DNA from 2 places in the Jeotgalibacillus malaysiensis genome. Region 1 is predicted to be linked to the other one. Evidence: riboswitches for the same ligand, from Rfam matches in the RefSeq annotation. Region 1 holds a riboswitch; the other holds the start of a gene.
What was found. A riboswitch is a leader RNA that binds a small molecule or an ion and turns the genes downstream of it on or off. The one in region 1 is predicted to bind S-adenosylmethionine.

Region 1 (16,666 bases):
CTCGTTGTAAATTTACCGATGAAAAACGCTGAGATTGGAATCATGATTCCGTTTGTCAGCAGAAATGCTGTCGTCAGCCACTGTACCTGATGCGCACCAATATCAAAATGCACCATAATCTCAGGCAGCGCCGTTGCAAGCAGCGTTTCATTTAGTAATGCAAAAAAGGCACCCATCAGCATAACCGCTACCATAGGACCTTTTCTTATATGCTGAAAAGATTCTGTCATTCGAATCATCCTTTCTATATAAAAATCACAGAGTTTATCATATAGGATTCTTTACTGGTTTTGTATGATCAATTTACCTATAATGTACAGATAAACGACAGTGTAGGAGAAATGTCTATGAAAAAAGAAGATTTGCGAGTGAAGAGAACGAGGAAACTGCTGTTTGATTCCCTGATCCGTTTACTGAATAAACCAGGTATGACCTTTGAAGATGTCACCGTCCAGAAGATCTGTGAAGATGCAATGGTTCACCGGTCGACGTTCTACTCTCATTACACAGACAAATATGACTTATTTATTGTAGAGCTTGGAAGACTTGATGACAGGCTGGATGAGTCTGAGAGAGCACTCAGGCTGACAAAGCCCTTTACGATGATGCAGAAGCTTGACTATCTTGAAGAGCTTGAGCATGTGTTTTTAGCAAACCAGAATGATGTGTATCTGGCTAATCGGCTGCAGCAGTCCTTTAAGAAGAATATTGAGCGGGACCTGATTTTGTTAAGCGCTGAAGCGGGTAAACTGGATGTGCCGCTTGATATGTATGCAGAATTCCACTCAGGGACGATTGCGATGCTCCATATGTGGTGGCTCAGACAGGATAAGGCTTATACGGCCGAGGAGATGGATGTTTATTTTGAGCGGTTGATGGGGTGAGGTGTTGGGGAGGTTGGTTGGTTCATGAAATGATGCTGGAGGTTCAGGAGATTACGTGAGGTGTTCAGGAGATTAATGGCATAGTTCAGGACATTTTCAAGGTAGTCCATGAAATTACCACCCCTGTTCCGCAGATCGTGACAAAAGACTCGCCATCCTGCCTCCTATCTCCACGAAAAAGCTGCCCCGCTAAAGGCAGCTTTTTTCGTGTATTTCTATTACGTTCCACAAAAAGTCCGGTAAGGTCCTGCATCCGGATCCGGTCCCGAACAATAAGGCGCCTGATCATCGCTATACGCGTAAGGGTCCCGCAATACATTAAGCAGGCGGTTCAGCACGCTCAAATCCTCACGCTCAACAGCAGCCGCAATCGCTTCTTCCACGCGGTGATTACGCGGGATCACATTTGGATTATGCTGCTTCATCAAATTACTAACTTCTTCCGGTGACGCCTCCTGACGCTCAAGACGCTCATTCCAGCGCTTCAGCCAATCAGCAAATTCTTCACCGGCAATCGGCACTTCACCGAGCGTCAGTTTTCTGAATGTATTCGTAAAATCAGCTTTGTTTTTGTGCATCAGGTTCAGCAGCTGCTCAATCAGCTTCTCATCATCAGCTTCTTTGCTTAACAGTCCAAGCTTTTTAAGCATACCACTGTGCCACGCGTTAAAATAAAGATCCTTATACTGATTCATTTCATTCTGAGCAAGCTCAATCGCTTTTTCCTGATCATCATGCATCACCGGTACAAGACTTTCTGCAAACCTTGCAAGATTCCAACCGCCAATATGCGGCTGATTTCCGTATGCGTATCGCCCTTGCACATCAATTGAGCTGAATACTGTTGACGGATCGTTTTCATTCATAAAGGCACAAGGTCCATAATCAATGGATTCACCGCTGATTGTCATGTTATCTGTATTCATTACGCCATGAATAAAGCCGACAAGCTGCCATTTCGCAATGAGTTCAGCCTGATTTTTCATGACTTCCTTCAGCAGGCCGAGGTATGGATTGTCAGTGTCCAGCACCTTCGGATAATGACGCTCAATCGCATAATCTGCGAGCGCTTTAACATTGTCAGTCTCCGTCAGTCTGACTGCATATTCGAACGTACCCACACGCAAATGGCTTGATGCTACACGCGTCATAACTGCACCTGTCAGCAACCGCTCGCGCATAACTGTTTCACCGGTCAGCGTCACTGCAAGGCTTCGGCTCGTTGGAATGCCGAGACCGTGCATGGCTTCACTGATAATATACTCGCGGAGCATCGGTCCAAGCGCCGCCCGTCCGTCACCACCGCGTGAGAATTTAGTGCGTCCCGACCCTTTCAGCTGAATATCTTTCCGCTCTCCAGCCGGGGTGATCTGCTCTCCAAATAATAATGCACGACCGTCTCCAAGCATGGTGAACTGTCCAAACTGGTGTCCTGCATATGCCTGTGCGATCGGTTCAGATCCTTCAGGGACTTCATTGCCTGCAAGGATCTCCTCTTCGTCTGCCAAGACATTCGGATCGAGACCCAGTTCTTTTGCGAGCGGTTCATTCAATATAAATAACTCAGGACTTGCTACCGGGTTCGGTTCCATTTTTGAAAAAAAGATGTCCGGAAGCTTTGTATAAGTCTGCTCGAGCTTCCATCCTGCTTTTGTGCGCTGCGTCATCGTACATCCCTCCTTTGGCTATTATCTCCTGATTTCAGTGTAACATGCCGGGAAGCGTTTTCCGTTCTGAGCGCTTACCGGTCTAGAATAACCGTTTTAAATCAGTCAGTCGCTCTATTTCATATTCAAAATCATCCACTTTCCCAAAACCATACTTCGCAAATACAAACGGCACACCGGCTTTACGTGCGGCATCACGGTCACCCTGTGTATCTCCTACATAAACGGGGCTCTTCAATCCATTCCGTTCAATCACGAGCTTGATATTTTCTCCTTTTGAAAGCCCTGTTCTGCCCGGATTCTCAAAGTCATCAAAAAAACGATCAAGTTTGTGGTACTGATAAAAGGCTTCAATATAGCCTTCCTGACAGTTACTCACGATGAAGAGACGGTATTTTTCAGAGAGATAGATCAGCGTATCTTCAAGTGCCGGATACAACTCTCCCCCATTTTCCGCTACATAGGGAATTTCGATCTCTGTTAAATAATCCATGACTTCCTTTTGATCCTCAGCGCTCAACTCAGGGAAAAAGATTTGTGAGATCTCGTGCATCTGCTTTCCCATTGTCTGTTTCAAATCATCAAGTGTTAGTTTCTTATCTGCTTTCGGATGGCCCTCAATTGCTCTATTCCATGAAGTTAACACGGTTTCCCGAGGATCCCACAAGGTACCATCCAGATCAAAAATAATACTGTCCATTTGTCATTCCTCCAAAGGTTCGTTTATTTTGGGTTTACCCGAATCAGCTTTGACTTATGTCTTTTTTACATTTACAGATAAATACTTCTGCCTGAGAAATTTAACTAAATTATTATTCTAAAATACATTGTAATATGAAATACTGCCATTCCAATAATGAAAACCCTTACATATATTTTATTTTTCTCTTTATTACAAAAACTTTTCAAACCCCCTTTACAATAGTCGGGTTTCCCGATAATATTAATTTCATCTTTAACACAACTTTATATGGAACTTATCAAGAGTGACCGAGGGACAGGCCCTATGACGTCCGGCAACCCCCAGCTTCAGCTGGGAAGGTGCCAATTCCTACAGAATGATTTCATTCTGAAAGATAACCCGATTCCATTTTCAGGTGCCTCTTTCCGAATGAAAGAGGCACCTTTTTTATGATCAATTTTTTTGAAGGAGATTGCCATGATTGAAATTAAAGATTTATCAAAGGTATACCGGACTAAAAAGGGCAGTGTAGCCGGTGTAGATCGTGTAACACTGACGATTCATGAAGGTGACATTTTTGGAATCGTTGGATATTCCGGTGCAGGTAAAAGCTCTCTTATCCGATGTCTGAATTTACTCGAAAAACCGACTAGTGGTCAAATCGAGATCAATGGTGTAGACCTGACTAAGTTAAAAGGACCCGACCTTAGAAAAGCACGTCTGAAAATCGGCATGATTTTTCAGCACTTTCACCTGATCAGCCAGAAAACTGTTTCTGAGAATATCGCATTTGCTTTAAGAGCAGCCGGAACACCTCGTAAAAAAATCGATAAACGTGTGACTGAGCTGCTTGATATGGTGTCTTTAACAGATAAGAAAGATGTCTTTCCGGCACAATTAAGTGGAGGACAAAAGCAGCGCGTAGGAATCGCCAGAGCTCTTGCGAATAACCCTTCTGTTTTATTGTGTGATGAAGCCACTTCCGCACTGGACCCTAACACCACAGTTTCAATACTAAGATTACTGAAGAAAATCAATCGTGAACTGGATATTACAATTGTTTTAATTACGCATGAGATGAATGTTGTCAAGGAGATCTGCGACAGAATGGCAATCATGCAGGATGGACGGGTCATTGAGGAAGGAAGTGTATATGAAATTTTCTCAAATCCACACACACCTCTCGCTGAAGAATTCATCAAAAGTGTTGTGTCATTTGATGTACCAGATGCGATTCTGGATCAGTGTAAAGGCCGAATCTTAAAAGTGCTTTTTAGAGGAAACGTTGCCGGCGAAGGTGTCATCACTGATACAATTCAGCAGTTTAAAATCAAAGGTAATTTTCTACACGGCTCTATCGAATATATCCAGGAACGGCCGCTCGGCATATTTCTGATGGAGGTTCAAGGTCAGCGTAAGACGATCGACCAGGCTGTTTCATATATGGAAGAGCGCGGCGCACGGGTGGAGGTGATCAGAGATGGGCTTTGAGTTTTCACGAATGGTTGAATTGATGCCAGAAATCTGGGTTGCCTTTGGACAGACGTTATATATGATCGGCATTGCATTAGCTGTGGCAATCATTCTTGGTCTGCCGCTTGGTGTTTTACTTTTTGTGACTGACAGAGGACTATTTCTTGAAAATCGGATCGTTCAATCCAGCTTCGGTTTTGTCATTAATATGGTCAGGTCAATTCCATTTATCATTTTGCTCGTTGCACTCATCCCACTTACTAACATAATTGTCGGTTCAACCATCGGCCCGGCTGCTGCCAGCGTTTCATTATCCGTTGCCGCAATCCCCTTCTTTGCCCGGATTGTCGAATCAGCGCTGAGGGAAATTGATAAAGGTGTAATCGAAGCTGCCGTAGCAGTTGGTGCAACACCATGGATGATTATTAAGGATGTACTTTTACCAGAAGCCAAAACAAGTATTGTCCAAGGGATTACCCTGACAATTATCAGCCTTGTAGCTTACTCTGCAATGGCAGGTGTAGTCGGAGGAGGTGGCATTGGAGACCTTGCGATCAGATTTGGTTATTACAGATACGACAATACGATCATGATCGTAACTGTTGTGATACTCATTATACTTGTCCAACTCATTCAGCAAATCGGTGACTGGACCTCTAAAGCAATTGATAAAAGATAAGAAAAGGGAGAGATTTTGAAATGAAAAAGAGTTTATTATCAGTACTATTATTGACATCTGTGACTGCATTAGCAGCATGCGGAGGCGACAGCGAAGCTACAGGAGATGAAAAATCTGTCAAGTTGGGTGGTACAGCTGGCCCATACAGCGATATGCTGAATGAAGCAATTAAGCCAGGTCTTGAAGAAAAAGGGTATGAAGTTGAGATTGTTGAATTCAGCGACTATATCCAGCCTAATAATGCCCTGGATAATGGAGATATTGATGCCAATCTGTTTCAGCACACGATCTACCTTGAAAATTTTGAAGAAGAGAATGACATGGACCTCTCAGCTCTGATTATGGTTCCAACTGCTCCAATGGGCATTTACTCTAACGTGTATGATTCTATTGAAGAAGTCGAAGATGGCTCAACGATCGCAATTCCAAATGATCCAGTTAATGCAGCACGTACATTCCTCGTTCTACAGGATCATAACTTAATTACACTGGACCCTGATGCACCTGAACTGACTGTTTCTGAAAATGACATTCAGGATAACCCGAAAAACCTTGTATTCCAGCCAATTGAAGCAGGTGGATTACCTCGTGCTGTTGAAAGTGCCGATCTATCAGCTGTACCTGGAAACTTTGCTTTAGCTGCTGAAATGAACCTACTTGACGCATTGGCACTTGAAGATATGCCGGATGAGTATCGAAACGTTGTTGCAGTGTCTGCTGAAAATGAAGATTCAGCACTTGCAGAAGATTTAATTGAAATCGTTGAATCCCCTGAATTTGAAGAAACGATCGATTCAGACTTCAAAGGTTTTGGAAAGCCTGAATGGATGGAAAACCGATAGGAAGTGAGTAACGTGAATGATGTTATTGTCCGTGGTGCCCCTGCTGAATATGTGATAAAACCAAATGCACTTACAGAACTTGAAGTAAAATTGTCCGAAAGAGGCATTAATCGCATTCTTTTATTATCAGGTATTGAGTCGTGGAAAGCAGCAAACCAAGCTTTCCCGGCTCTTGAAGAAATGAATGTCCATCATGAATTCTATAACAATGAATGTACAATTGAAGAAATCAATCGTATTTCATCTCTGGCTTCAGAATTAAATGTTCAGGCGATCATCGGACTCGGTGGAGGAAAAGTGCTTGATATTACAAAAGCAGCAGCTGTAGCAGTTCATGTGAAAACTGTGCTTATTCCGACTCTGGCGTCTAACTGTGCACCGTGGACTCCAATCAGCGTCATCTATAAACATGATGGAACGATGACACATTATAATATTCACCCGGCAGGAATTGACCTGCTATTAGTAGATCCGGTTATTCTCGCAGCTGCACCCTCTCCGCTTCTTCGCGCAGGCATAGGAGATACACTCGCTAAATGGTATGAAGCAGACGTGCAGATCGGCAGAATGCAAAACCCGATGCCCGCTTTGGAAATAGCTCATTTTACTGCGAAGAAATGCGCAGACATTATGTTCGAATACGGAGAACAGGCTCTATTAGATGCAGAGAACAATGTAAGCTCTGAAGCTTTCATCCGTGTTACGGAAGCCATTATCATGCTCGGAGGGATGGTAGGAGGATTTGGAGATCAATACGGTCGGGTGGCGGGTGCACACGCGATTCATAACGGATTAACATCCGCTCCTGAATCTCATCGCGCATTACACGGTGATAAAGTTGCTTATGGTATTCTCGTTCAGCTCCTGCTCGAGGAAAAATATAATGAGATTGATCGCTTATTACCTTTTTACAAAAAGATTGGATTACCTGTATCTTTGAATGACCTTCACATTCCTGCACATAGGATTGATGAAATCGCAAAGCAGTCTACCATTTCAAAGGAAACAATCCATGTGTTAAAAAACCGTCGAATCACTGCGGAAGAAACCATTGAGGCTATAAGAAGACTGGAAACAGAATATGCTTTATAACAAATTAAGCCTGACAGTGAGTTAAGTGACTGTCAGGCTCTTTCTTATCGACTCCGAAACTGCTTCAGCAATTCCAGCCCCATTGTGACACCATGACTCATGGCAGAACCTCCACCATACGCTGCTGCGACCATCATGGTTTCGTGTATCTGCTGATCCGTGCAGTCATGACTGACACACTGATCCATGTGGTAAGCAATACTTGATTCATCGCCATCATTTACTGCAATCGCCAGTGCAATCAAGTGCTTTTGAGATTTTGAAATATCACCAGCTTCAAAAGCTTTTCCGGTAAATTGATTATACTCGTGTACTGCTGAAGGCATAAGGTCATGAATACTTTCGATTCCTCTGCGATACCGGTTTAAGATATTTTCTCCATCTATATTCATCTTCCCACTCCTTTTCAACGCTCATCTTTTATTAATGAACGTATCCAGCAGTTAGGATGACCCTTCAGGAATGATGCTATACCTTAATGAATCGAAAAGTACAGAAAGCCTGCAATCAGCAGGTTTGGCAACGCTAATAAAGCTGCCCCCTTTGTCATCTCCATACGGTCTTTACGCCCTTCTTCTGATTCTGTAGCAAGATTCGCTCTCATCTCACTGCCACTCACCATTGCACCTGAAGAAAACATCATCACGATCAGAAACAAAAATCCGAGCCCCGCTGGAATTGTATAGATTTCTCCTGCCCCCCAAATGATCCAGGACAGAATGATTCCAATTAAAGCAAGACCTGTTCCGATACCGATTGTCTTCATCTAATCACTCCTTTGTCTTGATTAAAACGCACCAGACCCTCCGCCGCCTCCACCAACTCCGCCTGCTGAACCGGTCGATGTTGATGATGAAGCAGACGTGCTTGACGCCTGCGCATTAGCAGACTCAAAGCCTGGTGAAATAGCAACTGATAATAACAGTAACGTGGCGACATCCATGCTCCCATGGTTCATAGAAGGATTGAAGCCTGCAAATTTCTTTTCAATTGGTCCTGAAATCTTTTCATCCTTCGTTCCGATTCCATACAGGTACACCCTCATTTGATCATCCTCGGTCCAATGATCAGTGTCCGGATGCTTTTTCACACGCTGCCACTCTCTATTGATCATGACGCCTTCAAGCGTTCTTGGATGATAAGCAAGTACATACGTCACAAACCCTCCGACAAGCAGCACTGCGAAAAACAGTCCTGGTAAAAGATCAAACATTGGAAACAACACAAGGAATGGCAGTAATACTGCAGCTGCAGCCATCACGATTTTACGATGAGTGCTGATATCCTTATTGAACTGCGCAGCTTCCACTTCCTCTTTAATGGCTGCATGCCATTTCGCCTCATAGTCCTGATATATCTTCTGATTGGATTCTTTTTTAGCAAACGCTTCTACCTGCTCAACAGTGAAGGTTTCTCCATTTCCAATCGTGTCAAACAGCCATTCCACTAAAATGCGCTCATGATCCAGCAGTCCATTTTTGTTCACGATCCGGAATTCACGTTCTGTTTCCTGTAGGACATGACCTTTCCTCACAAGCTCTAAAAGGGCTGCATTAACGGCCTGCCCTGTCATCATATGATAGTAGTTAAAAGAAATCGTCCCCATAAGAGACAGAATTTCACGCGGAGGCCCGTCTGGCGAAAGCTTTTCATCTGCTTCACGCTTCACTCTGCGCGCTCTGATCCATGCTTTGATGCAAAGTACAGCTAACAAAATCGCTTCAAGCACCAGAATGACAATCCCTATATTCATAATCCATCCACGCGTTTCAGCAAATGCTGCAGCTTCTTCTTTCTGTGTTTCAAGGGCTGTCATCAGCTCAGAACGGATTTCCCCGGTACCTTCTGCTGCAAATACTCCTGCATTCCACGCCGCTCTTACATCTCCATTTTCACCTTCTGAAACATGTCCAAGATCAAAGGTTACGATCCCCGACGTATCAGTGTCAGCGGCACCTTCAGCTTCATCGTAGCCGAGCGCCAGCACATCATCTGTTGGTGCTGGAGGTGTTAGAGTAATCACCATATTTTCATAATCCGACTCATTTTCCTCACTGAAAAACGGCCAGAAAAACTCACCCATATCTTCATAGACCCTTACGCCATTTTCAATCACATAAGTCAGCGTTATCGTAACGGTTTCATCTTCACCACCACGGTAAATGCGGTAAAAGTTATCATCTGCTTCTACATTTAGAGACTCTCTATCTTCAAAAGCCTGCACGTCAGTAATTGCCTGCTGGTCATTCTTAGATATCAGCGAGCGGGTAATGCCATTAAATTCTCCGTCAAATTCGTAAGTATGATTTTCAGTCACAAAGACATCGCCGGATTCCTGAACCTCAGCATCTATCACAGATCGCTCAATTGAAAAGTCCACTGCAAGAGCCTGTCCCGGAAGAAGAAAAAGTACCCCAAGCAGCACCGTCATTGTAATTTTAAGACCGTTCATTTTCGTCACCTCTTACATAAGTTACGTGCTTCATGGTGAAAAGGTTTCAATTTTCTGTCATCTGCACTGATCAATCCGCTCCAGCACAGTCAGGTAAAATGCCGCTTTGTGGGGAACAAACGACTGTATTCCAACTGATTGATCTATTTTTATTTTGTCACCACCTAGTATCTTAAATCCTTCAACCCTCACCTCATCACATTCTCCTCTGCAAAGGCTTCGGAATGATTCAATATCCGTACGGACCATACCGGACACTTCTTCATCCTCAAGGTCAAAGTCATCTTCATTAAATATCCCTTTTAAAAGAAACGTATGGGCAAATTCCTTATCAATAAAACCCGCTCTCTCAGCTACGCATTCAATCACACCAAGCGGCTGCAGCTGTTCAAAAGGAACCTGGATGCCAATCTCCTCCTGCATTTCCCGGACACCATCACGGACCGTTTCTTCTGACAGCAGATGACCGGCTGCAGTGATATCTAGTAGCCCCGGATAATCTTTTTTATCCTCACTGCGCAGTTGGAAATATAGCGAATTACCGTCCAAAATCCAGCAGTGAAAGGTCTCGTGCCAATAACCTTTTTCATGTACCTCTGATCTCATTTTTTCACCTATGTATTGATGCTTCTCATTAAAGATTTTTAATCGTTCTGATTCCATGGGGCCTCCTCAGTTTTTTCAACTACGCGCCATTTTTCATATATGACAGGTTCAGTTGATATTGTTGCAAGCGCAAACCATTTGAACGCTTCAATCACTAGTGGTGAAGCATTGTCTTCATTCGCCTCATTTTCTGTTAACCAATAAGTGCCAAGCGAGTCCTGTCCATCGAACTGATCCGGCTCCTCAATCTCACCATCAGCCTTGTTCACCTGATAAAACACAGCTGTGTGATGCACGTGTGAGTATTCACGCCACACCCATGGAAGCTGGAAGTCTACCATGCCAATCAGGGTTTTACCGAGCACTTCCAGCCCTGTTTCTTCTGTAAATTCCCGGTTGAGTGTTTCAGAGTGACTCCCACCCTTCTCTGGGCTTCCGCCAGGCAGATCATATCTGTTTTTATATGGACCACGACTTTTCTTAATCACGAGCAGTTTGTGATCTTTTCTGTAGAGGCCATACACACCGAAGGCCCTGTGCCAGGATTTATTCACGCCACACACGCTCCACATTTTTCTTATTCCTATCAAACACATATACATCCGGGTTGCTGAGTCTCTGCCATTCACCAAAGCCAAACCCGGCATCATATTTACTTAAAAAATGGGACATGATGCCACCGTGAGTAACAATTAGCGTAATGCCTTCCTTTTCACTTGCCGCCTCTACCACTTCAGCTATTCTCCCTTCAGCTTCTTTCGCTGATTCTCCGCCTTCAAAAACAAGCTCCATATTGATAAACGATTGTTCAAGCTTATCAAGCCAGTCCGGCAGATTTTCAGTGCTCAGCACTCTTTCTGAAAGGTTCTGATTAATATGTATGTCTAACTCTTTACGCTCTGCCAGGGGCTTGATTGATTCAATCGCTCTCTTAAAAGGGCTTGAAATGATACGCTTCACTTCTATACCGTTAAAAAAGCGGGCTAATGCTTCGGCCTGCTTTGTTCCTTCATCTGTTAAAGCAGCTTCAGCTTCCTGCCCTTCTGCCTGACAGTGTCTGATTAAATACACGTTAGACATAATTTCACTCCTCGTTGAAGAATTGCTTTTAGTATACAGCATTTTTTTCCAACTTTTAAACTGTCCTCTTTACTTCCTCTATTGGATCCTTCACACTGATTGGGACATATGTCCTTTTGACAACTGTGACAAAGTTATACAGTTGAGCTGACAGAAAGGTGGGGAAAAAATGAAGGGTGTACTATTTGCGCTGGCAGGCGGATTTTTTCTGACCTTTCAGAGCGTGGCGAATGCAACGATCAGTGATCAGATTGGAACGTGGCAGGCTGCTGCCATGACGCAGCTGACAGGATTTGTACTCGCAATCCTCATTGTAATAGCATTAAGAGACCGTTCCTATAAGGACCTCGGGCAGGTGCCTAAGCTTTATGCTTCCGGTGGTGCACTTGCTGCGATTGTGTTATTCAGTAATATTACCGCTGTCCATCTGATGGGTGTCACGCTCACAATCGGTATTTTCCTGATTGCACAGCTTATGGCAGCGATTATCATTGATAAGTTCGGCTGGTTTGACATGATCAAAAAGAATATCAGCAGAACCCAGATCATTGGGGTAGTACTCATGATTCTTGGTGTTATTGTGCTGAAGATCTAGGAGGCATGATGAAAAAGAAGCTGCATGATTATCTTAAAACCTATCAGCTTGATGAGCTTTTCACCGAAAAAGTCTGCGATGCAATGAAGCTTGAGACCTATCCAGCCGGACAGCGGTTGTTTTCACAGGGTGAACAGTCAGACAGGATGCACCTTCTAGTAGACGGCAAACTGAAGGTCTCGATGCTGACACCTGAAGGAAAACGGCTCATTCTCGCATTCAAAACACCGCTAGATATCGTTGGTGATATTGAGTATGTACGGGATTGTCCGCTGATTAATACGGTTGAGAGCGTGATGGAAACAACCGTGATTGAAATTCCTTATTCAGTCCTTAAAAAGGAAATGGCTCAGCATGCCCCATGGCTGCAATTCCTGCTCGATACAGTAACGAAAAAGTTTGAAATGAAGACACATACGATGAATTTTAATTTACTGTATGCAGTCGATGTCCGCCTTGCGAGCTATCTTCTTTCAATGACACCTGTGCAGCCCGTCATCACTTCTGCATCACTGATTGATATTGCAGATCTGATCGGCACGAGCTACAGGCATTTGAACAGAGTGCTTCAGCAGTTTCAGCAGGACGGCTGGATCATGAAAAAACGGGGTTCAATTGAAATTATAAATCACCATGCGCTCCTTGAACTCGCTGGTGAAAATATTTATGAAAAGGAGGCATTCTAATGGTCATCGGCATTTTACTTGCACTACTCGGCGGAACACTGGTCTGCCTTCAAAATACATTCAATGCAAATGTGAAAAAGCAGGTCAGCGTCTGGTCAACAACGATGCTTGTACTTGCACTCGGGTTCCTCGCTTCATTCTCAGCGGGACTCGCATTTGAAGGGACTGCCTTATTCCGTTTTGATGCAGACTTATGGTTCTGGTTCAGCGGCGTGGTCGGGGTAGGTGTTGTAGCCTGTGTCACACAGGGCGTTCAATCGCTTGGACCAAGCCGCGCGATCTCACTCGTGATGGTTTCACAGATCTTTTTCGGACTCGCCTGGGATTCACTCGGATGGTTTGGACTTGAACAGGTACCGTTTACATTTCAATCGTTTTTAGGTGTGCTGATAATTTCAGCCGGCGTCCTGCTGTTCCAGCTTGGACCGGCACTTGAAGAAAAGGCGCGCGGACGAAAGCAATCAACTGCATCGAGACGTACGGTGAAGGTGAATGGGTAGAGGGTGTGGAAGATAGGCACTTAATTGGATCAGCGCGTGGGATATATGGTTCAGCGCTCAGATTAATCGCTACACCTCTTCTGTTAATTGCTTCAGACTGAATGCTAGTCGTGGTAATTGGATCATGGATGAGAATAATTGACTCAACTCCTGAATCGATTGAATCATCTCTCTGGAGAATTGAACGCGTCGGTCTTGACCAATACAAACAATGTTCTCCTGCACAACACTCAACATCCTGAGCGTACCGGACCTTTTGATCGGTACGCTTTTTAGTTCAATCAGGATTTTTTACGTATATTTTTTCTGAATTGATAAGCTGACACACCGACAAACGCCAGCAGCCCGGTGAGAAACAACCCGCTAAATGAAATACCAGTGTTATCATTGATTCCTTTCACCAGATATTCATGTTCTTTATATGCTTTTACATATAGATCCTCAGAGATTTCCACTGCAATTGCTTCAGAAGGATCTGTCCCTTCAATTGAAAAATATTTTGTGCCTTCTCTGTAGGCATTAGAGAAGTTACCGGGGAGCTGATCCATATCAGAAAAAGCAGTTACTTTACCAATTTCCTCTTCAATTCGTTCAACCTCTTCATCAGTGACCTGATAAACGTAGCCTTCCCACACAACAAACGAATAAGCCCATGATGTTGCATAGATATCTTGCGGTAAAGAAAAGAACAAAACCATGATGCCCGCTATAAAAGTGACAGATTTACGCTTCATCACAATCATTCCTTTATTCAATTAGACGCTCAGTCATTGATCTGGTTTCTGAGTTGAAGTGGTAAATAAACCGTTACTCGCTCTCCATCCGGTTCAGGATGATAAGTCTCTATGATATAGTCTTTGTTCATTCTGATATGCCCTTTGGAAATTATCCAATCATTTAACTGCTGATGAACCTCTCTGATCCTGTCCATTTTTCCTGTTCCAACTGCATAACGTCCTGAAACCTCAATCAAGGTAAACCCATCTGGAACTGAAGAAGGTCTCTCTCCTGTTAAGACCCCTACGTGAAATATTCCTTCAGGTTTAGTATCATCATATGGCTCATATATGCCAGCCTCTATTCCCGTATGAATAGGAATTTCACTTATTTTCCCGAGGAACTTAGAAGCCAGAGAAGGTACTTCATGACCAAAATCCTTAAAAAGACTTTTTCCTGTCAGCCCGATTAGATGAAAAGTTGCATTTTCTATTTTCGCGTTCATTTGACTCCTCCTTTCTGTACCTTGACTTATTCTTGCAGAACCTCTAAAAACCCTTTTTATCCCAAACAAAAAAGCCGGGGCTTCCCGACTTTTCTCTGCGATCTATATCTTCTTTTTAAAAGCCTTCACCACAATCCCATCATCAGCGGGCACGAAATCATACTCAGGCATCCGCTCAAAACCATACTTACCCTGATAAAGAGCAATCGCGCCATCCATGAAGGAGCCTGTATGCAGGCCAATCGCATCGTACCCTTTTGCCTTTGCACGACTGATGCACTCATCAATCAGCGCTGAAGCAATCCCTTGTCCGCGTGCATTGCGATCAACAGCAAGCACTCTGATTTCAGGATAATCCATCTCGTCCACATAGCCTTCATACGCATCTGTTTTGGCAGGGAATAAAGCTACACTGCCCAGGATGACGTCATTTACTTCCGCCACAATTAAATCAACATTTTCCTGCTGATCCGCGTCAGATGAAATCGCCTTTTTCAGCGCTTCCCAATGTTCAGCCGGCACTTTTTCTGTATGATCCTCATAAGCTTTTACACGCTGTTCACGAATAAATGAAAGCTCTTCTTTTCTTGCGTCGCGAATGATCATCCTCTCACCCCTCAAACCGGAGAAACTTATCTGACTTCCCAAGCTTCTCTCTATCATGCGGCTCATTCCATACTGTCAGATCTGGTCCTTTTGGTAAAATACGCGTTTCTGACTGATCAGGGTTTATCGTGATAGATACATGATAATGCTCCTTGATCGCATCAAACTCAGTCGTATCCCCAAACCCTTCTGTCTGGTATAGATCGCGCGCATAACCCCATAGGTTCGGGAATTCACGCAGCAGATTGCGGTTCGTGTTAAAGCCGTTATAGTAAGCTGCATCAAAACGGGCAAGCGTCGTATATAACCTCACATCGGAATCTGTGATAAAATCCCCATGCAGAAAACGGCGGTCAGCGAGACGTTCCTCAAGGGCATCCAGACGCTCGAACAGCGTATCAAATGCCGCTTCATACGCTTCCTGGGATTGAGCAAATCCACATTTATACACACCGTTATTTACTTCATGAAAAATCACTTCATTCAATTCATCTATCTCATTACGCAGATGGTCAGGATACAGGTTCGGCGCATTTTCTTTATGGAATGGACGCCAGACTGTTTCAAAGTAATTTGTCATTTTAAAGTAGTCGTTGTTAACGGCTTTTTTCGTCTGCAGATCGACCATGACAGGGACTGTCGGGCGTCCGTCATAATCCGGCTCCGCCTTAAAGTACACGTCGCTCACGTATTCAATCCCAAGAACCGGATCCTGATTATTTTCATCCAGTGTAAACGCCCAGTCCACACGGCCAATCCTCGGACGGAGCGGACTTGCTTTCCCAACACTGATTGCATCTTCAAGTCCAAGCACACTGCGCACGATTACCTGTCGATGCGCCCATGGACAGGCAGCCGACCAAAGCAATCTGTATCGCCCGCTTTCAACCGGCAGATCACCCTCTCCACTGCCAAACGGTGTAACAAAACGGTTTACCTGTCTTTTAAATGAACCATCCTTGCTGATCTCAGCAGGCTTCTTTGACATCAAAATCCCTCTTCCCTTTTCAGAAATTTCAGACCTGTCACTGTTATCTCATTTCCGAGTAAAACAATCAAGAATGAGGGACTAGGGGATGCGTTTTAACTTTTTACAGTGCGAAAAATCCCCATCTGTATCAGGCTTCAAAAACCGTGACGCTCATAAAATTGTGCAGCTTCTTTTGTATCAGTAAACAGCACAATCAGATCAAATGAATCCGCAGCCGCGACGATAATCTGATGAAGGAGCATTGTACCAATACCGTTTCTTCTTTCTGCCCGCTTCACATAGAAACGTCTGAGTCTGCCGATATGAGAATCACCACAAAGAAATCCCTGACTATTAAGTCCCCCAATCGCAATCACTTCATTAAACGGGTCCATGACGTACCATAAACCCTCTCCCTCCAGCAAAAAGCGATTCGTACCATCTTTATAATCATTTTCAAGCCTGCTTAAAAAGCGAAATCCATCTGAGACACTCTCTTCTCTGAGCATGCTTATATCAGGTAAATCCTTTTCCGGATCTACTTTATGTATCGTAAATTTACTCATCATCATTTCCCGCACGCCACACAGCGCCGATCCTGATCAGCATCACTATACATTCTCAGCTCCT
Region 2 (16,666 bases), 1.6 Mb from region 1:
GATTCGTGAGCATCTACTGCCATTATTATTTCAGGAACCAATTACTCATCCTGAAGATCTTGAAAAAAGATTTTCTTCAGTAAGAGGGAACCCGATGGCAAAAGCTGCAGTGGATATGGCTGTCTGGGATTTATATGCAAAGCAGCAGGGCAAGCCTTTATCAGACTGCATCGGAGGAACAAGATCGCATGCGCTCGCAGGAGTTGCAATCGGATCAAAGAATCTGGATGATCTGCTGAATCAGGCTGAACAGGCACAGAAACAGGGGTACCAGCGGATTAAAGTTAAAATACGTCCCGGATATGATCTTGTGCCACTCAAGGCACTGAAAGACCGGTTCCCTGATATTCAAATTCTTGCAGATGCAAATTCAGCCTACCACGGCTATACAAAAGACCTTTTAGCACTCGATGACCTCGGTCTCCAAATGATTGAGCAGCCTTTTTCACCGGATGACCTTGCTCGGCATGCAGCCATTCAACGTGAAATGAACACGCCCATTTGTCTTGATGAAAGCATCAATTCTTACGGAGCAGCAGTGAATGCGGTTGAATTTAAGAGCTGCAGAGTAATTAACCTCAAAATTGGACGGGTTGGCGGAGTAACGATCGCAAGAAGAATTCATGATCTGTGCATGAAGCATGAAATCCAGGTCTGGTGCGGTGGTATGCTGGAATTTGGTATTTCAAGGGCACACAACGTTTCGCTATCTCTACTACCGGGCTTCACAATACCAGGAGATTTGTCAGCTTCAAACAGATACTGGACAGAGGATATTACTACGCCTGAACTATTAGTTGATAAAGGGCTTGTTGAGCCGTTTAAAGGAAACGGCATTGGGGTTAAGCTTAATAGAAGACGGCTTAATGAAGTGACGGTTGAGAGGTTTGAATATCAAAAATAGACATTGGCAAACGCCAATGTCTATTTTTACGTTATTCTGCATTCATCGCTGTTCTAAGTGATTCAATATTTTTCTCCATCAATGAGAAATATGTTTCTTCGTTCTCGATATTCTCTTCAGTCAAGGTAGATAAGTTATGCACAGCAAGCGTTTCTGCACCAATTTCTTCCTGAATCACATCTGTTAATTTTGTAGTAACATTCTGTTCAACCAAAATATATTCTACATTTTGAGACGAAGCAGATTCAATCAGCTCAGTAAGCTCGCGTTGTGAAGGCTCGTCTGTGGTTGAAATGCCGGCAATTGCCTGCTGCTCAATACCGTATCGGCTTTCCCAATAACCAAAAGCTGCGTGTGAAACAAAGAACTGATTAATTTCAGCTTCACTTGCAAGCTCTTCAAACTGATGATCAAGCTCATCAAGGCGTTCAACCAGGTTTTCGTAGTTTTCAGTGAAATACGCTTCCTGTTCCGGCATTTCTTCAATCAGTGTATCTTTTACTGATTCAGCTAATGATTTTGACAGGACTGGGTCGAGCCATACATGAGGGTCTGTATCACCATGATCATGTCCTTCGTGACCTTCTTCATGAGCGTGCTCGTCTTCTTCATGAGCATGCTCGTCCGAATGTTCTTCTCCTTCGTGTTCAGCGTGTCCTTCTTCGAGCTCAGCATCACTTATAGCATCAGCTGTAGCTACCATATTCAGGTTCTCACTCGCTAATACATCAGTTGCATTCTCAACAAATCCTTCAAGTCCAAGACCAATGTAAAAGAATACATCTCCCTCAGCAAGGTCAATCATATCTCTTTGGGAAGGTTCAAATGTATGTTCATCTGCTCCCGGCGGATAGATTGTTTCAACTGATACGTATTCGCCACCAATCTCCTCAGCAAAATATTGAAGTGGATACACAGTCGTGTAAACTTCAAGCGCATCTTCATTGCTTTCAGTCTCGTTTGATCCTGTATTACAGCCGGCAAGTATCCACGGGGCTACAGCGGCTAACATAAGTAATGATTTTTTCTTCATAGTGCACCTCGTTCTAAATAGTAATTGTTACGATTTATGATTCAACAATCGTTACTTTACTATGAAACGAAAAAGATTGCAAGAGAAAACCGTCAGGAATTTTTTCTTCCTGACGGCCATTTATCCGGAACATGGTCAACGCCGCCCGGGTGCAGCGGCTGGCATTTTAAAATTCTGATCATCGTCATAAGTCCGCCTTTAAATGCACCGTGTTTCTGAATGGCTTCAAGCCCATATTGTGAACACGTCGGGTAAAAGCGGCAGCTGGGCGGGGTTAATGGAGAAATACCTTTTTGATAAAAACGGATCACTGCAAGCATCATTTTTTTCATACTTTCACCTCGATCGTTACATTAATTACAGTGTAGCACGAGATTGCTTACAGTAAACCATACATGCTCAGGACGTTTAAAATCAGTAAGGAGTGGTAGAGAATAAGTAGTGTACATTTTATTGAAAGGATGATGAATCATGAGTACAAATCCCGAATTAGTAAAAAGCGTAAATACACAGATCGCAAGCTGGACGGTGCTTTACACAAAGCTACATAACTATCACTGGTATGTAAAAGGACATCAGTTCTTTACCCTTCACGAAAAGTTCGAAGAGCTCTATAACGAAGCAGCGATCCATATTGATGAGCTTGCAGAAAGGCTGCTCGCGCTGAAAGGTGAGCCGGTTGCAACACTTAAGGAATCTCTTGAGATGTCTCTTGTAAAAGAAGCAGCCGGTGGAGAATCCGCTGATCAGATGGTCGAAGTGCTTAATCAGGATTTTGAAACACTGATGAATGATTTAAAAACAGGTATGGATCTTGCGCAGAAGGATGACGATGAAATGACGAGTGATATGCTGCTATCAGTTCACCAGAGTCTCGAAAAACATGCGTGGATGCTTCGTTCATTCCTTGGAAAATAGTTAGCGGGCACTGCTACTTTGCAGTGCTTTTTTTAATGGCTAATGATAATATGATCCTAAGGAGTGATGATATGGAAATCTCTTCAATCATGGCTAAGCAGACAGCACAGATTCAACAAACAGCAAGCTTAAGTATTATGAACAGCGCAATGACTCAACAGGCAGCAGGCGCTGTTGCAATGCTAGAAGCAATGAATAATCAGGGCGGCACACCTGCCCCACACCCGCATAAAGGTCATATGATTGATCTGAAAGGGTAAGAAAAAAGGATGGGACCACGGTGTCCCATCCTTTTAAAATACGTTAATGATAAAAAGTTTTTGTGTCATCTAATTTTTCAAGTCGGCCTTTAAGTGATTCTACTATGTATAGACGAATAAAATAAGCGAGTTCATCTTCTGACAGCTCTTTTATCATTTCTTGAAGTTCAGTATGGTCTAACTGCTCAAGTATTGTGAACGCTATCATATCAAGATCTTCCTGACTGCCCCGGATTTTACCTTTATACATTTCAAAAATTTCATCTACGAGTTTCATATCCCCGTCCTCCTTTCAAGATGTCCAGGAAATCCGTAGTTCGTATGTCTCACTACTACTATACCCGGGAAGTCTTTTTCTAATCATGAAGATTACTGGTAATGGACATACTGAACGGAAAGGAGTGATGAAAATGGAGCAGAAAAACACATACTATGTTTCAGTTGCCAGACGGGAAATTTTAAGAAGCGGCACTGATTCTCCTTATGAATTTGTTGTAAATGCGACAGATGATGAAATTACAAAATTGAGGATTCTGTTCGACCGGAATGAGGAAACCGAGATGGAAGGGTTTCTAACCGGCCAAATGCCTTCAGTACCTTACCACTTGGATGGAGCCAATCAGGAGTCAGACAATCAGCTGATTAAAATCTACAGACTGATCGGAGAAATTGGCGATGAGGAGGCAAGGAATCACATTGTCACAATGGGAATAAAACCGCCTACAGAAGAGCATCCGTTTATTGATAGAGAACATTAGACAGATTCAGCCTTGTGACAATCATCACCATCACGGAGATGTAAAGTTAATGCCGCAGCGAGTTGATTAAAAAAGGCTGGGACTTCTCCCAGCCTTACATCATTTTTAAAGCTCAATCTCCTCAGCAGACTCAATAACCTCCTGAGGCACCTCGATCTCTTTAACCTCATTATAATGAGTGTACTCAGACTCAAGCTTTTGTTCCATCGTCATGGATTCCTCAGCAAACTTCATATTCATCGTCATATCAAGATCCAGTGATTCAATCAGGAAGCTTTCTTTATCAATTGTAATCACATACAGCACATCTTCAAAAGTAGTGTTCTGGAATAATGCTTCTGCCGGAATACCAAGCCCGAGATCAGGCATTAATTCGCCGGTCTGCTCAATCAGCATATCGCTAAACTTTTCACCGGAAGCATTCAGCGTTAAAATAAAGCTGTCATCATCCTGTTCAAAAGTAAAATCTTCAATATAGGCTTCAAGGTTTTCAAGCTCGCTTGCAGGGTTTGATTGTGATTCATTCATTTGAAGCAGCTGCTCTAACATTTCAGACGGAAGCTTAGCCCAGCCGCCCGTAGAGGGGTCTTGCATGAAAAAACCTTCTTTGGTCATATAGGATTCAATAGTGAAACTCTGTTCTTCAGCCTCTTCACCAGTCATTTTTGTCGTGTTGACCTGGTGAACGGTCAGTGGGCTGTTGATCATGGACATGTCAATTTCAGATACTGAATTGATGGTTGCCTCAGACCCCATTGTTACAGACTGATTCAGTACAGCAGTTGATTTTACGCTTTCAATTTCATTATTTTTTTCAAGCGCTTTGCTGTATACCTCTTCAAGGGTCATCGATGATGTGTCTTTACTTCCATCAGCAGGTTCAGCGGTTTCCGTGCATGCGGTTAAGGTTAAAGTTAAAGCAGCGGTTGTAAATAGAATTGATTTCTTCACCCAATCATCTCCTTATTTGTAGGTCCTTACCAAATATACGGATCAAGATTCAAAAAGTTTCAATTATTTTGAAAGCAGGTGGCTTATATGTATCAATTTACAGACAAAAATGGTTACACAGTTACATATTCTTACGACGATCACCCATTTTCGTCCTCGCCTGCACACGTGTTTATTTTAACACGCTATAACGGACAGTGGGTGTTAACTCAGCACCTAAAGAGAGGGATTGAGTTCCCGGGCGGCAAGGTTGAAAAAGGTGAATCAACGGTTGAAGCAGCAGGCCGGGAAGTGATGGAAGAACTCGGTGGAAAAGTTGGTGAACTGATCTATATCGGGCAGTATAAAGTGGATGTGGAGCCGGAAATCATTAAATCAGTTTATTACACTGAACTGAGCTCTCTGACACCAAAGCCCCACTATCACGAGACAGACGGGCCGGTCATGGTGACAGGCGATATTTTAAAAGAACGCTTCAAAGATGAGTTCAGTTTTATTATGAAAGATGAGACGGTCAGGCTATCGATTGAATATATTCAGCATGAACTGGATGGAGGGAAAAGCATTGGGTAAAAATGGTGAGATCATTCGCAAGCAGCTTTATCCATCCCCAAACCCGCACATTGTGATGCATGAAGTGCTTTACTGGTCTGAAGGTTTGAAAGTGAAAGGCTTGCTGGCAGAGCCTGCTCAGGAAGGGAAGTATGACGGCTTTTTGTATCTGCGTGGCGGAATCAAGGGAATCGGTATGGTCCGCCCATCAAGAATTGCCCAGTTTGCCTCACAGGGATTTATCGTGTTTGCCCCTTATTACCGTGGTAACAGAGGGGGAGAAGGGAATGAGGATTTTGCTGGTGAAGACAGGATGGACGCAGTTAATGGTAATATCATTTTAAGAAATCATCCGTCGTTTTCAGGTCACCTGCATGTGTTCGGCTTCTCGCGAGGCGGTGTTATGGCACTGCTTGCAGGCATTGAGGATGCTGGAATTTCCTCGGTTGTCACATGGAATGGCGTTTCTGATATGGTGCTGACTTATCAGGAGCGAAAGGATATGAGAAGAATGATGAAGCGCGTCATTGGTGGTTCACCAGCAAAGGTGCCTGAAGCTTATACCTGGCGAACACCACTGAATGAAATTGATAAGCTCAACTGCCCGGTGCTCATTATTCACGGTGAGCTGGATGACAATGTATCACCTGAGCACGCATATCAACTGGAAGAGAAGTTGAAGGAGCATAATAAATCAGTAGAGAGCTGGTATTATACTGATTTCCATCATGCATTTCCACCGCTCGATAATATTGCCACAGTGAAGAAACTAACGGACTGGATGAAAAAACAAAGGAGCTGAACGACATGGGCATGCCATTAGAGTTAAATACAATGATTGTGACCAAAGGAAAAGAAGAGAGAATTGACAATAACTTTTTTAAGCTGGAGAAGGGTGAGTACAGGCTGTATCCGATGCATATCCCACTTGAAGTGAAAAACTCAATTGCCGGTGAAGTGAGGGGGATCGCAGAAATTTATAAGCTTGAATGGAGCGATCAGAAAACACTCATCTATTTTGAAATGAAATCACTCGAGTCTACAAATTAAAAAGCGTATCGGCAAGGTGCCGATACGCTTTATTTATTTTATACGATTGGTCCGCCAAGTCTGGCAATCCGCTCATCCACGCTTGTGAACTTCTTAAAGTTTTCTTTAAACTTCAGTGCAAGCTCCATTGCTTTTTCTTCGTATTCGCTTTCATTCTTCCATGCAAAACGAGGCTGCAGTACATCATCAGGAACACCCGGTACGTGAAGCGGCGTTTCAAGTCCGAATAATCCGTTGCTTGCAGTTTCCGCATTTGCAAGCTCACCGTGAAGAGCAGCTCTGACCATTGCTCTGGTATATCCAAGTTTCATACGTGATCCCGTCCCGTAAGCACCGCCAGTCCAGCCGGTATTGACGAGGTATACTTCAGCATCATGCTCTTCAAGCTTTTTACCAAGCATTTCAGCGTATACAGTCGGTTCAAGTGGAAGGAATGGAGATCCAAAGCACGTTGAGAACGTTGCTTCCGGCTCCGTAATGCCTCTTTCAGTGCCGGCAAGCTTAGATGTATAGCCGCTCAGGAAGTGATACATTGCCTGTTCTTTAGTCAGCTTTGCGATCGGAGGCAGTACACCAAATGCGTCAGCAGTCAGGAATACAATTGTATTCGGGTGACCGGCTCTGCTAGGATCCACAATATTTCTCATTGCCTGCAAGGGGTATGCGGCACGCGTATTTTCAGTTAATGAAGAATCATCATAGTCAGCTTCATGTGTTTCAGGGTCAAGCACGACATTCTCAAGTACTGAACCAAATCGGATCGCATCGAAAATCTGCGGCTCTTTTTCCTCTGATAGGTTAATGCACTTTGCGTAGCATCCGCCTTCAATATTAAATACGCCATTATCAGACCAGCCGTGCTCATCATCCCCAATAAGCTTGCGGTCAGCGTCTGCTGAAAGCGTCGTTTTACCAGTGCCGGAAAGTCCGAAGAATAATGCAACATCACCTTCTGCCCCAACGTTTGCTGAGCAGTGCATTGGTAAAATGTCATTTTGTGGCAACAGGTAATTCATCACTGAGAAAATGGATTTTTTCATTTCTCCTGCATATTCCGTGCCCCCGATTAAAATCGTGCGCTGTTCAAATGATACAATCACAAATGTTTCAGAATTTGTACCATCTGTTTCAGGGTCAGCTTTTAAAGATGGAGCAGAAAGAATTGTAAACGGCGCTTCATTCTGACTCGTCCACGCTTCACCTTTTTGAGCTCTTATAAACAGCTGGTGAGCAAAAAGATTATGCCATGCTCGCTCGTTCACTACACGGATCGGAAGGCGGGAAGCAGCATCAGCTCCTGCGAACCCTTCAAAAACAAATACTTCTTCTTTTTCACCAAGGTGGTTCAGTACTTTCGTATATAAACGGTCAAATGAATCCTCAGAGATCGGCTGATTAACTTTACCCCAGTCAATCTTGTCACGTACAGAGGCTTCATCCACAATAAATTTATCTTTAGGTGAGCGGCCGGTGTATTTACCTGTTTCAGCTCTTACAGCGCCTGTAGAAGTTAATGTGCCTTCTTCTCTCATTAATACCTTCTCCACAAGCTGAGGTACAGAAAGGTTCTTATTCACGCGTTCGCTCATTAATAGTTCTTTTAATTCTGAAGTGTTTCGGATTGTTGTCATGTTATCTCCCACCTTTTCAGTAAGTCATTCACCTTTGTTCGAAATTAGTATAACACATTCAAATGAATAGTCTATACTAATTGGCGATTTCGTTAAAAATTCTTATTTAGTTTAAATTTAATAATCTGGCGTCTGATCTCCGTTTCAGGCGGACGCTTTCCTGGATGAGCCGTTTTGTGGCTCCATTAGACCTCCTCGCCTTCGGCTGTGGGGTCTCAGCTTCCAACTAATCGTCCCGGAGTCGCCGCCTTCTACTGCGATCAACGCTGTGGATATTAAATCAATCATTTTAATAATGCCCATTTTTTTCTGCACAGATGATGATTGCAGCGTAAGGGGGCGACTCCTGCGGCAGGAAGGGACGTGTGAGACCGAGCATGGCGAAGCCTGCGGGCTCACCGCCCGGCCGCGGAAAGCGTCCCCCTGAAGCGGAAATCATCAGCCAACTTAAATAAGCACTAAACTTCTCATCTATAATTGTATATTATGATTGACATTACACATTCATTTCCGTATGATAGTTTTTTGAACGGATACTCTTATCCCGAGCTGGTGGAGGGACAGGCCCTATGAAACCCAGCAACCTGCTCCGCAAAAAAGCATGATGCTTTTGCGGTCCAAACATTTGGAGCGAAGGTGCTAACCTGAAGCAAGACGTGTGTCTTGAACGATAAGAGTGAAAGGCGAACTGATTATGAACCTTTCCTCATGAACGTGATTTGAGGAGAGGTTTCTTTTATTTTATGCCGAAACTTGGATGATCTTGTAGGTTAACGTTCGATCTCTAAGGGTAATGAGTACCGTCGACTATTTGCTTCACAAGGAGGAGACTTATATGTCTGTAAAACGTCGTTTATTTACATCCGAGTCCGTAACTGAGGGACATCCGGATAAAATCTGTGATCAGATTTCTGATTCAATTCTTGATGCAATACTGAAAGATGATCCGAATGCCCGAGTGGCGTGCGAAACTTCTGTTACAACCGGACTTGTTCTGGTAGCGGGAGAAATCTCAACTTCTACTTATGTAGATATCCCTAAGATCGTGCGTGAAACGATTAAAGAAATCGGCTATACACGTGCTAAGTATGGTTTTGATGCGGATACTTGTGCAGTACTAACTTCAATTGATGAGCAGTCACCTGACATCGCAGCAGGAGTTGACCGTGCACTAGAAGACCGTGAAAGCCAGATGACTGATGCTGAAATCGAATCAATCGGTGCAGGCGATCAGGGGCTTATGTTCGGTTATGCAAATAACGAAACAGTTGAACTGATGCCACTGCCAATCTCACTTGCACACAAATTGTCACGCCGTCTGACTGAAGTGCGTAAAGAAGATATTCTTCCTTACCTTCGTCCGGATGGTAAGACACAGGTAACAGTTGAATATGATGAAAATGACAAGCCGGTGCGCGTAGATACAATTGTTATCTCAACGCAGCATCATCCGGAAGTCAGCCTTGAGCGTATTCAGCGTAACCTGAAGGAACATGTGATTAATCACGTTGTACCGGCAGAGCTAATCGATGAAGATACGAAATACTTCATTAACCCGACTGGCCGCTTTGTTATTGGAGGACCTCAGGGAGATGCAGGTCTGACTGGCCGTAAAATCATCGTAGATACGTACGGAGGATATGCTCGTCACGGCGGTGGTGCATTCTCAGGTAAGGATGCAACAAAGGTTGACCGCTCAGGTGCTTATGCTGCACGTTACGTAGCGAAAAACATCGTTGCTGCAGGTCTTGCTGATAAATGTGAAGTACAGCTTGCTTACGCAATCGGCGTAGCACAGCCTGTATCAATTTCTGTTAACACATTTGGAACTGGTAAAGTGGAAGAGGATACACTTGTTGATCTGATCCGTAATCACTTTGACCTTCGTCCTGCAGGCATCATTAAAATGCTTGACCTTCGCCGTCCGATCTACAAACAGACAGCTGCTTACGGACACTTCGGCCGTAATGATCTTGACCTTCCATGGGAAAGAACAGATAAAGCTGATGCTTTGAAGAAGGGTGCAAACGCATAATAGGAATGAAACGGTCCGGAATATATCTTCCATGATATATTCTGGATTTTTTTATGGGTTGGGCATAGGTCAAATTACACGATTCTGCGAACATGTCACGAGATTTTATGAAGCATCATGTTTATTCTTTGAACATCAACAGTTATTCTCTGAACAATAGCATGTATTTTCCGAACCACTAGCGAAAATTCTTCGAACCAACGCTACGATCATGCCACACCAGAATAAGTGTTCGCCATCTCACCCGTCCCATGATATGATAAGGTCACAAATCCCCGATTGATGCTTCGGACCAATACTAGGAGGAATTCCTTTGTTTACAGTCATTCTCGCAGAAAAACCTTCACAGGCGAAAAGCTATGCAGATGCTTTTCAAACATCCAGAAAAACAGATGGTTATTTTCATATAGAAGATTCACTGTTCCCGGGAGGAGCGGCGATTACGTGGGGCTTCGGACATTTAGTGTCACTTGAAGAGCCTCAGAAATATAAACCGGAATGGAAGAAGTGGAAGCTTGATACGCTGCCGATGATCCCGGAAGAATTCAAATTCACCGTCCCTTATGCGAAGCGTGCGCAATTCAATATTGTCAAAGGGCTTCTCAGAAAAGCCGATCAGATTGTAGTTGCAACTGATAGTGACAGAGAAGGGGAGAATATCGCACGGTCCATTATAGAGCAGGCAGGCATGATGCATAAGCCGACTAAGCGTTTATGGATTAACTCGCTTGAAAAAGACGTCATCAGAAAAGGGTTTCAGGAGCTGCGTAATGGTGATGATTATCTTTCATTATATGATGAAGCGCAGACGAGACAGGTAAGTGACTGGCTTGTTGGTATGAATATTTCGAGGCTCTACACGCTCCTTTTACAAGAAAGAGGTGTCGACGGACCATTCAGTCTCGGGCGTGTTCAGACACCAACGCTTTATATGATCTGGCAGCGGCAGCATGAAATTGAAAACTTTAAACCAGAGCCGTTTTTTCAACTGCTTGCTGATCATAAAGAAAGCGGAAAGGCATTTCAGACTAAGCATGGTACTACTTTTAAAAAGAAGGAAGAAGCAGAGAAGACGCTCAAACAGCACAGAATTGAACATGGAGCCGAGTTAAAAGGAACAGTCGTAAAGGCTGAGAAGAAGCTGAAGAAAATGCAGGCACCGAGTCTGCACAGTCTGTCTTCACTTCAGGCAAAAATGAACAGACGATACAAATACAGTCCTTCAAACGTGCTGAAAACCGTACAGGATTTATATGAAAAAAAGCTTGTATCCTATCCACGAACAGACTGTCAGTTCATTACAATGAGTGAATTCCGGTATTTGTCCGGTCAGCTTGAATCAATGAAAGCCGCTGCTGGCGCTACTTTTGAGACAGCGCACCCGAAGCCGCGGCCAAAATATGTACAGGATAGTAAAGTGCAGGAGCACTATGCGATCATTCCAACGAAGAAAGTGCTGACTAAAGACAGAATTGAAAAGCTAAAGCCGATGGAAAAGAATATCTATAACGAAATTCTCGGCAGTACGCTTGCGATGTTCCATGAGGATTACCATTATGAAGAAACGCAGGTGGATGTGGACATTCAGGGGCTCATTTTCAGTGTAAAAGGAACAGTTGAAAAAAAGCGCGGATGGAAAGAGCTATTCAGCGAAAACGCTAAAAAGGATACGATACTTCCTCCATTAAAGACAGGGGATGTGATCGCATCTGTCGTGAATATAAAGGATGATATGACCAAGCCGCCCAAGCCGTATACAGAGGGACAGCTGATTACGATGATGAAAACGGCAGGGAAGATGCTTGAGGATGAACAGGATCAGGCCATGCTGAAGGAAGTTGAAGGGATTGGCACAGAGGCAACGCGGGCATCTATTATCGACACGCTGAAAAAACAGCAGTATATCAACGTGACCAAAAATACTGTCACTGTAACAGAGAAAGGTGTGACCCTTTGTCAAGTCATTGGCGGAACGCTGCTCAGCAGTCCTGAAATGACAGCCAGATGGGAAACCTATTTAAAGAAAATCGGCAGAAAAGAAGGCAGTCAGGAGGCCTTTTTGAATAATATTGCAAAATTTATTCAGCATATGATTACTGAAGCGCCGAAACAGATGGGGAATGTTAAAGCGTCCGCAGGGTCTGCTCAGAAGAAGTCATCTGTCATGCCAATTTGTCCAAAGTGTAAAAAAGGCGTTATGGTCGATAAGGGTGGATTTTTTGGATGCAGTGACTACAAGCAGGGCTGCAGACAGACGCTTCCAAAAATATTATTAAAAAAGAAAATTTCAGATGTGCAGATCAAAGCGCTTTGTGAAAAAGGTCAAACAGGGATGATTAAAGGATTTAAAAGTAAAGCAGGTAAAACGTTCAGTGCCCGGCTGATGTTGAAGGACGGAAAGATTGAAATGGTGTTTAAATAAGAAAAGCGGATGAGTGCATCGCACCTCATCCGCTTTCTGTTATTTGCCGGCAGTTTTCTGCGGGTTTTTCTTTTTTTCAAGCAGTCTCTTCACTTCATCCTTATGCTTTGTATTTACAAGGATATAAAGAAAGTCTCCTGCTTTAATCTGTGTTTCACCGTAAGGACTGATCAGCTGATCGTTACGGACGATCGCACTGATTGTAGCCTGGTGGGGAAATTTTAATTCCTTCAGCTTTTTGCCAACAATCTCCACATCCCGGTTCGTATGAAACTGGATCATTTCTGCATTCGCTTTCCCGATCGATATGAGCTCGAGCGAATGGTGAGGTGTATCTTTTTTAGGTCCGACAAGGTCCAGCTTTTTTGCTACATAGGAAATCGTAGAACCCTGCAGGAGTGTTGATGTCAAAACGATAAAGAACACAACGTTAAAAAACAGCTGTCCGTTCTCAAGGCCTGCTACAACTGGGAACGTAGCGAGTACGATTGGTACTGCACCACGTAATCCGGCCCAGGAAATAAAAATCCGTTCTTTCATTTTGTATTTCATTCCTGCAACAGATAAGAAGACTGCAATCGGCCGTGCAATAAAGATCAGAATAACTGACAGAATCAGTCCGCTGATGACAATATTTAATGAAAATAACTGACCCGGGAAGACCAGCAGCCCGAGGATGATAAACATGAGAATCTGAGACATCCAGGCGAACCCTTCATTAAACTGAAAGATAGAGTAACGGTAAGTTAATTCATTATTCCCGATAATCAGTGCGGCAACATAGACCGCAAGAAAGCCGCTCCCACCAATAATTGCTGTAATACTATATGTTAATAGTGCAAATGAGACGGAAAAAATTGGATAAAGTCCACTCGAATCAAGCTTAATGCGATTGAGTGCATATGAGGCAATTCGTCCGAGAATCAATCCGAGTGCAAGACCGGCACCCATTTGCAGAATAAATGAAGGGATCATGTTCCATATGGATGAATTTTCAGTAGTAATCAATTCAATAAAAGATAAGGTAAGGAAAACAGCCATTGGATCATTTGTTCCTGATTCCGCTTCGAGTGTGGCACCCATTTTCGCTTTAATATTCCGCTCTTTTAATACGGCGAATACTGCAGCAGCATCGGTAGAACCGACGATTGCACCGAATAACAGACCTTCGAGAAGGGTAACATCAAAAATCAAGTAAGCTGAATACCCTACGATTCCGGAAGTAATAAGAACGCCAAGTGTAGCAAGTGATATGGATGGGAGCGCAACCGCACGAACGGTTGGCCATTTTGTCTGCATACCACCCTCGAAAAGAATGATAACAAGTGCGAGAATCCCAATCAGCTGAGCTGCTCTTGCATCATCGAAATAGACGATTCCAAGCCCGTCACTCCCAATAATCATGCCGATTAAAATGAACAGCACCAGAGCGGGGAGTCCCCATTTGTTAGAGAACTTTGCAACAATCACTCCAGTGACCAGTAATAATCCTGTTAATAATATAAATGAGTCAATGCCAAAGGACTCAAACAGCATATAGATCACTCATTATGCATCATCCCCATTTTAAGTATTTTGTTCGGCTTCTTTATAAACCTGTGCTTTTTCAGCGTATTCTCTTACAATCCGCTGCATATCAGCACGGTCCTCATCGTTCACATCACGTATCACTTTTGCAGGACGTCCGAAAGCCATCTTCCCTGCAGGTATTTTTTTTCCGGGTGGCACGAGACTTCCAGCACCGATAAATGCACCTTCCCCGATTTCAGCACCGTCAAGAATGATCGAACCCATTCCAATCAATGCATGTTTTCTAATTGTGCAGCTGTGAAGCGTTACCTGATGTCCGATTGTTACCTCATCTTCAATCACAAGGGGGAAGTTCGGACTCTGATGCAGCATGGATAAATCCTGAATATTCACTTTTTTCCCGATATACGTAGGTGAGACATCTCCCCGAATAACAGCGCCAGGCCAGACACTTGAGTCAGGTCCAATTTTGACATCACCTGATACAGTAGCCATTTTTGATATGTATACACTTTTATCAATTGTAGGGTTGTGACCTTTATAAGAAAGAATCATCAAATCACTCCTGTGTCCAATATGAAATATGATATAGTTTATTTTAACACAGGCATAGCGGATACTTCACAATACAGACTTCTAAGAATTTGAAAGGCAGGTGTTCTTGCTATGTGGAAATGGGAAACAGATGGAATTGCTCGCGGCGTGATAGTAATGGTACATGGAGAGCTTGAGCATCATGCCAGATATGGCTGGTTAATTGAGATGTGGCGTGAGAGAGGCTATCACGTTGTCATGGGTGACCTTCCTGGTCAGGGTATGGTTAAACGGACTGAAAGAGGACATATTGATTCTTTTAAAGAATATGAAACAGCTGTTGAACAATGGATTGAAGCAGCTATGTTATTTAATCTGCCAATCTTTTTACTTGGCCAGGGACTTGGCGGACTGATTGCTGTCCGTATGATGTATAAAAAGAAATATGAAATTGCAGGGCTGATGCTTTCTAATCCAAGCTTCGCCTATAAACATACACCATCTAAATTCAGTCATCTGCTGTCAGGGAGCCTGAACAGACTGTCGCCTGAACATCGTTTTACATTCGGTTTTACAGTTCAGGATGCAACACGTAATGAAGAAATTATTGAGCTTGATTTAGAGGATCCGATTTATGTATCAAGGGTATCTGTCAGGTGGTACAGGGAAATGCTGTATGCTATGAAGCAGACGTTAGCTGAAGACAGTGATTTTCCTGAGATCCCGCTGCTGTTGATGCAAAGCGGTCAGAATAAGCTTGTGGATACAGCTGTCGGCAAAAAGTGGCTGCTCTCACATAATCTTGATGAATTTCAATATAAAGAATGGTCACAATGCTATCATGAATTATTTAACGAACCAGAACGGGATGAAGTTTTTCACTACGCAGAATCATTTGTTAAAAACCGCTTGAGGTCAATCGGCTATGACTTATAAATGAGGTGGAATCACATGGCAGTTCCGAATGAACCGTTATTTCTGATGAATCAGGTATACCGTAAAGTGTTTCCGATCGTTCACAGGGAACTCTTTCACTGGAAGCAAAAAGCACTTCAGATTGAGAATGAAGAGTTAAAAAAGCAGGCAGTGGACAGCATAACGGATAAGGAATTTCACTGTGAAGGCGGGGGGATTATGTCCCTTTTAGCTCTAAAAGGGAAACGTGATGCCATTGAATTTATCGTTGCTTACCAGACAATCAGTGATTATCTTGATAACCTTTGTGACCGCAGTACTTCACTTGATCCAGAGGACTTCGCGGCACTTCACCAGGCAATGGAAGACGCACTGACTGTCGGGGCAGTTCCAGGAGACTATTATCACTTAAGAGAAGACAGTGAAGACCGCTATTTATCAGGACTTGTACAGCGCTGTCAGGAGGTTCTCTCAAGAATTCCGAACTACCCGCTGATTAAGGACGAGCTGCTTTATCTGTCACGTATTTACTGTGAACTTCAGATTCATAAGCACGTGGCGGAAGAGGAACGTGAAGAACGTCTTCAGAAATGGTTTGAAGACCACCGCAATGAATTCCCCGAAATGGAATGGTTCGAGTTTTCAGCATGTACGGGATCAACGCTTGGCATCTTCTGCCTCGTATCCTATGCGCTCAGACCTGATTTTAAACCGGAATATGCAGCCGTGATTAAAGAAGGGTACTTTCCTTACATACAGGGACTTCACATTCTGCTCGATTATTTTATTGACCAGGAAGAGGATCAGAAAGAAGGGGATTTGAACTTCTGCTTCTATTATAAAAATCCGGAAAATCTTTTTAAAAGGCTGCAGCACTTTGTTACGGAAGCAGACAGACATACAAGAAAACTTCCTCACAGCAGATTTCATATGCTGATTAACAGAGGATTACTTGGCGTCTATTTGTCTGATGACAAAGTAAATAGTCAGAAGAAGGTCAGAAATCTTGCGAGAAAGATGATCCGTTCGAGCGGAGCAGTCAGTTTCTTCTTTTATATCAACGGGCGCGCATACAGAAATGTCATGAAGGTTCTGTCAGGAAACATTTATATCAAAAGCCAGGTGTAATATGAGTCGGATGTTTCGCTAAGCGGAATATTCGACTTTTTAAAT

Region 2: it holds a riboswitch for S-adenosylmethionine, as region 1 does, so the genes downstream of both, metK (methionine adenosyltransferase) here and LG330_RS02455 (methionine ABC transporter ATP-binding protein) in region 1, are expected to answer to the same signal.

The regions. Positions count from the first base shown of each region.
Region 1 covers NZ_CP085252.1:401,180-417,845, reverse strand. The annotation lists gene LG330_RS02475 (MDR family MFS transporter) at 1-230, opposite strand, end outside; gene LG330_RS02470 (TetR/AcrR family transcriptional regulator) at 348-884, shown strand; gene LG330_RS02465 (YdiU family protein) at 1,103-2,551, opposite strand; gene LG330_RS02460 (HAD family hydrolase) at 2,634-3,251, opposite strand; SAM riboswitch class I at 3,526-3,634, shown strand; gene LG330_RS02455 (methionine ABC transporter ATP-binding protein) at 3,711-4,724, shown strand; gene LG330_RS02450 (methionine ABC transporter permease) at 4,714-5,385, shown strand; gene LG330_RS02445 (MetQ/NlpA family ABC transporter substrate-binding protein) at 5,406-6,227, shown strand; gene LG330_RS02440 (iron-containing alcohol dehydrogenase family protein) at 6,240-7,319, shown strand; gene LG330_RS02435 (carboxymuconolactone decarboxylase family protein) at 7,364-7,711, opposite strand; gene LG330_RS02430 (DUF5316 family protein) at 7,795-8,085, opposite strand; gene LG330_RS02425 (DUF2207 domain-containing protein) at 8,107-9,771, opposite strand; gene LG330_RS02420 (NUDIX domain-containing protein) at 9,829-10,434, opposite strand; gene LG330_RS02415 (NUDIX hydrolase) at 10,416-10,931, opposite strand; gene LG330_RS02410 (histidine phosphatase family protein) at 10,924-11,457, opposite strand; gene LG330_RS02405 (DMT family transporter) at 11,627-12,052, shown strand; gene LG330_RS02400 (Crp/Fnr family transcriptional regulator) at 12,061-12,738, shown strand; gene LG330_RS02395 (DMT family transporter) at 12,738-13,238, shown strand; gene LG330_RS02390 (hypothetical protein) at 13,520-13,972, opposite strand; gene LG330_RS02385 (GyrI-like domain-containing protein) at 14,002-14,460, opposite strand; gene LG330_RS02380 (GNAT family N-acetyltransferase) at 14,563-15,066, opposite strand; gene LG330_RS02375 (glutathione S-transferase family protein) at 15,071-16,054, opposite strand; gene LG330_RS02370 (GNAT family N-acetyltransferase) at 16,192-16,602, opposite strand; gene LG330_RS02365 (protein kinase) at 16,605-16,666, opposite strand, start outside.
Region 2 covers NZ_CP085252.1:2,406,925-2,423,590, reverse strand. The annotation lists gene menC (o-succinylbenzoate synthase) at 1-904, shown strand, start outside; gene LG330_RS12935 (metal ABC transporter solute-binding protein, Zn/Mn family) at 936-1,937, opposite strand; gene yidD (membrane protein insertion efficiency factor YidD) at 2,030-2,269, opposite strand; gene LG330_RS12925 (Dps family protein) at 2,409-2,855, shown strand; gene LG330_RS12920 (putative motility protein) at 2,927-3,115, shown strand; gene LG330_RS12915 (DUF6154 family protein) at 3,159-3,392, opposite strand; gene LG330_RS12910 (hydrolase) at 3,526-3,873, shown strand; gene LG330_RS12905 (DUF6612 family protein) at 3,979-4,824, opposite strand; gene ytkD (RNA deprotection pyrophosphohydrolase) at 4,912-5,397, shown strand; gene LG330_RS12895 (alpha/beta hydrolase family protein) at 5,453-6,178, shown strand; gene LG330_RS12890 (DUF2584 family protein) at 6,184-6,426, shown strand; gene pckA (phosphoenolpyruvate carboxykinase (ATP)) at 6,465-8,057, opposite strand; SAM riboswitch class I at 8,594-8,734, shown strand; gene metK (methionine adenosyltransferase) at 8,893-10,092, shown strand; gene LG330_RS12875 (DNA topoisomerase 3) at 10,406-12,514, shown strand; gene LG330_RS12870 (potassium/proton antiporter) at 12,554-14,050, opposite strand; gene LG330_RS12865 (gamma carbonic anhydrase family protein) at 14,081-14,599, opposite strand; gene LG330_RS12860 (alpha/beta fold hydrolase) at 14,711-15,514, shown strand; gene LG330_RS12855 (tetraprenyl-beta-curcumene synthase family protein) at 15,530-16,621, shown strand.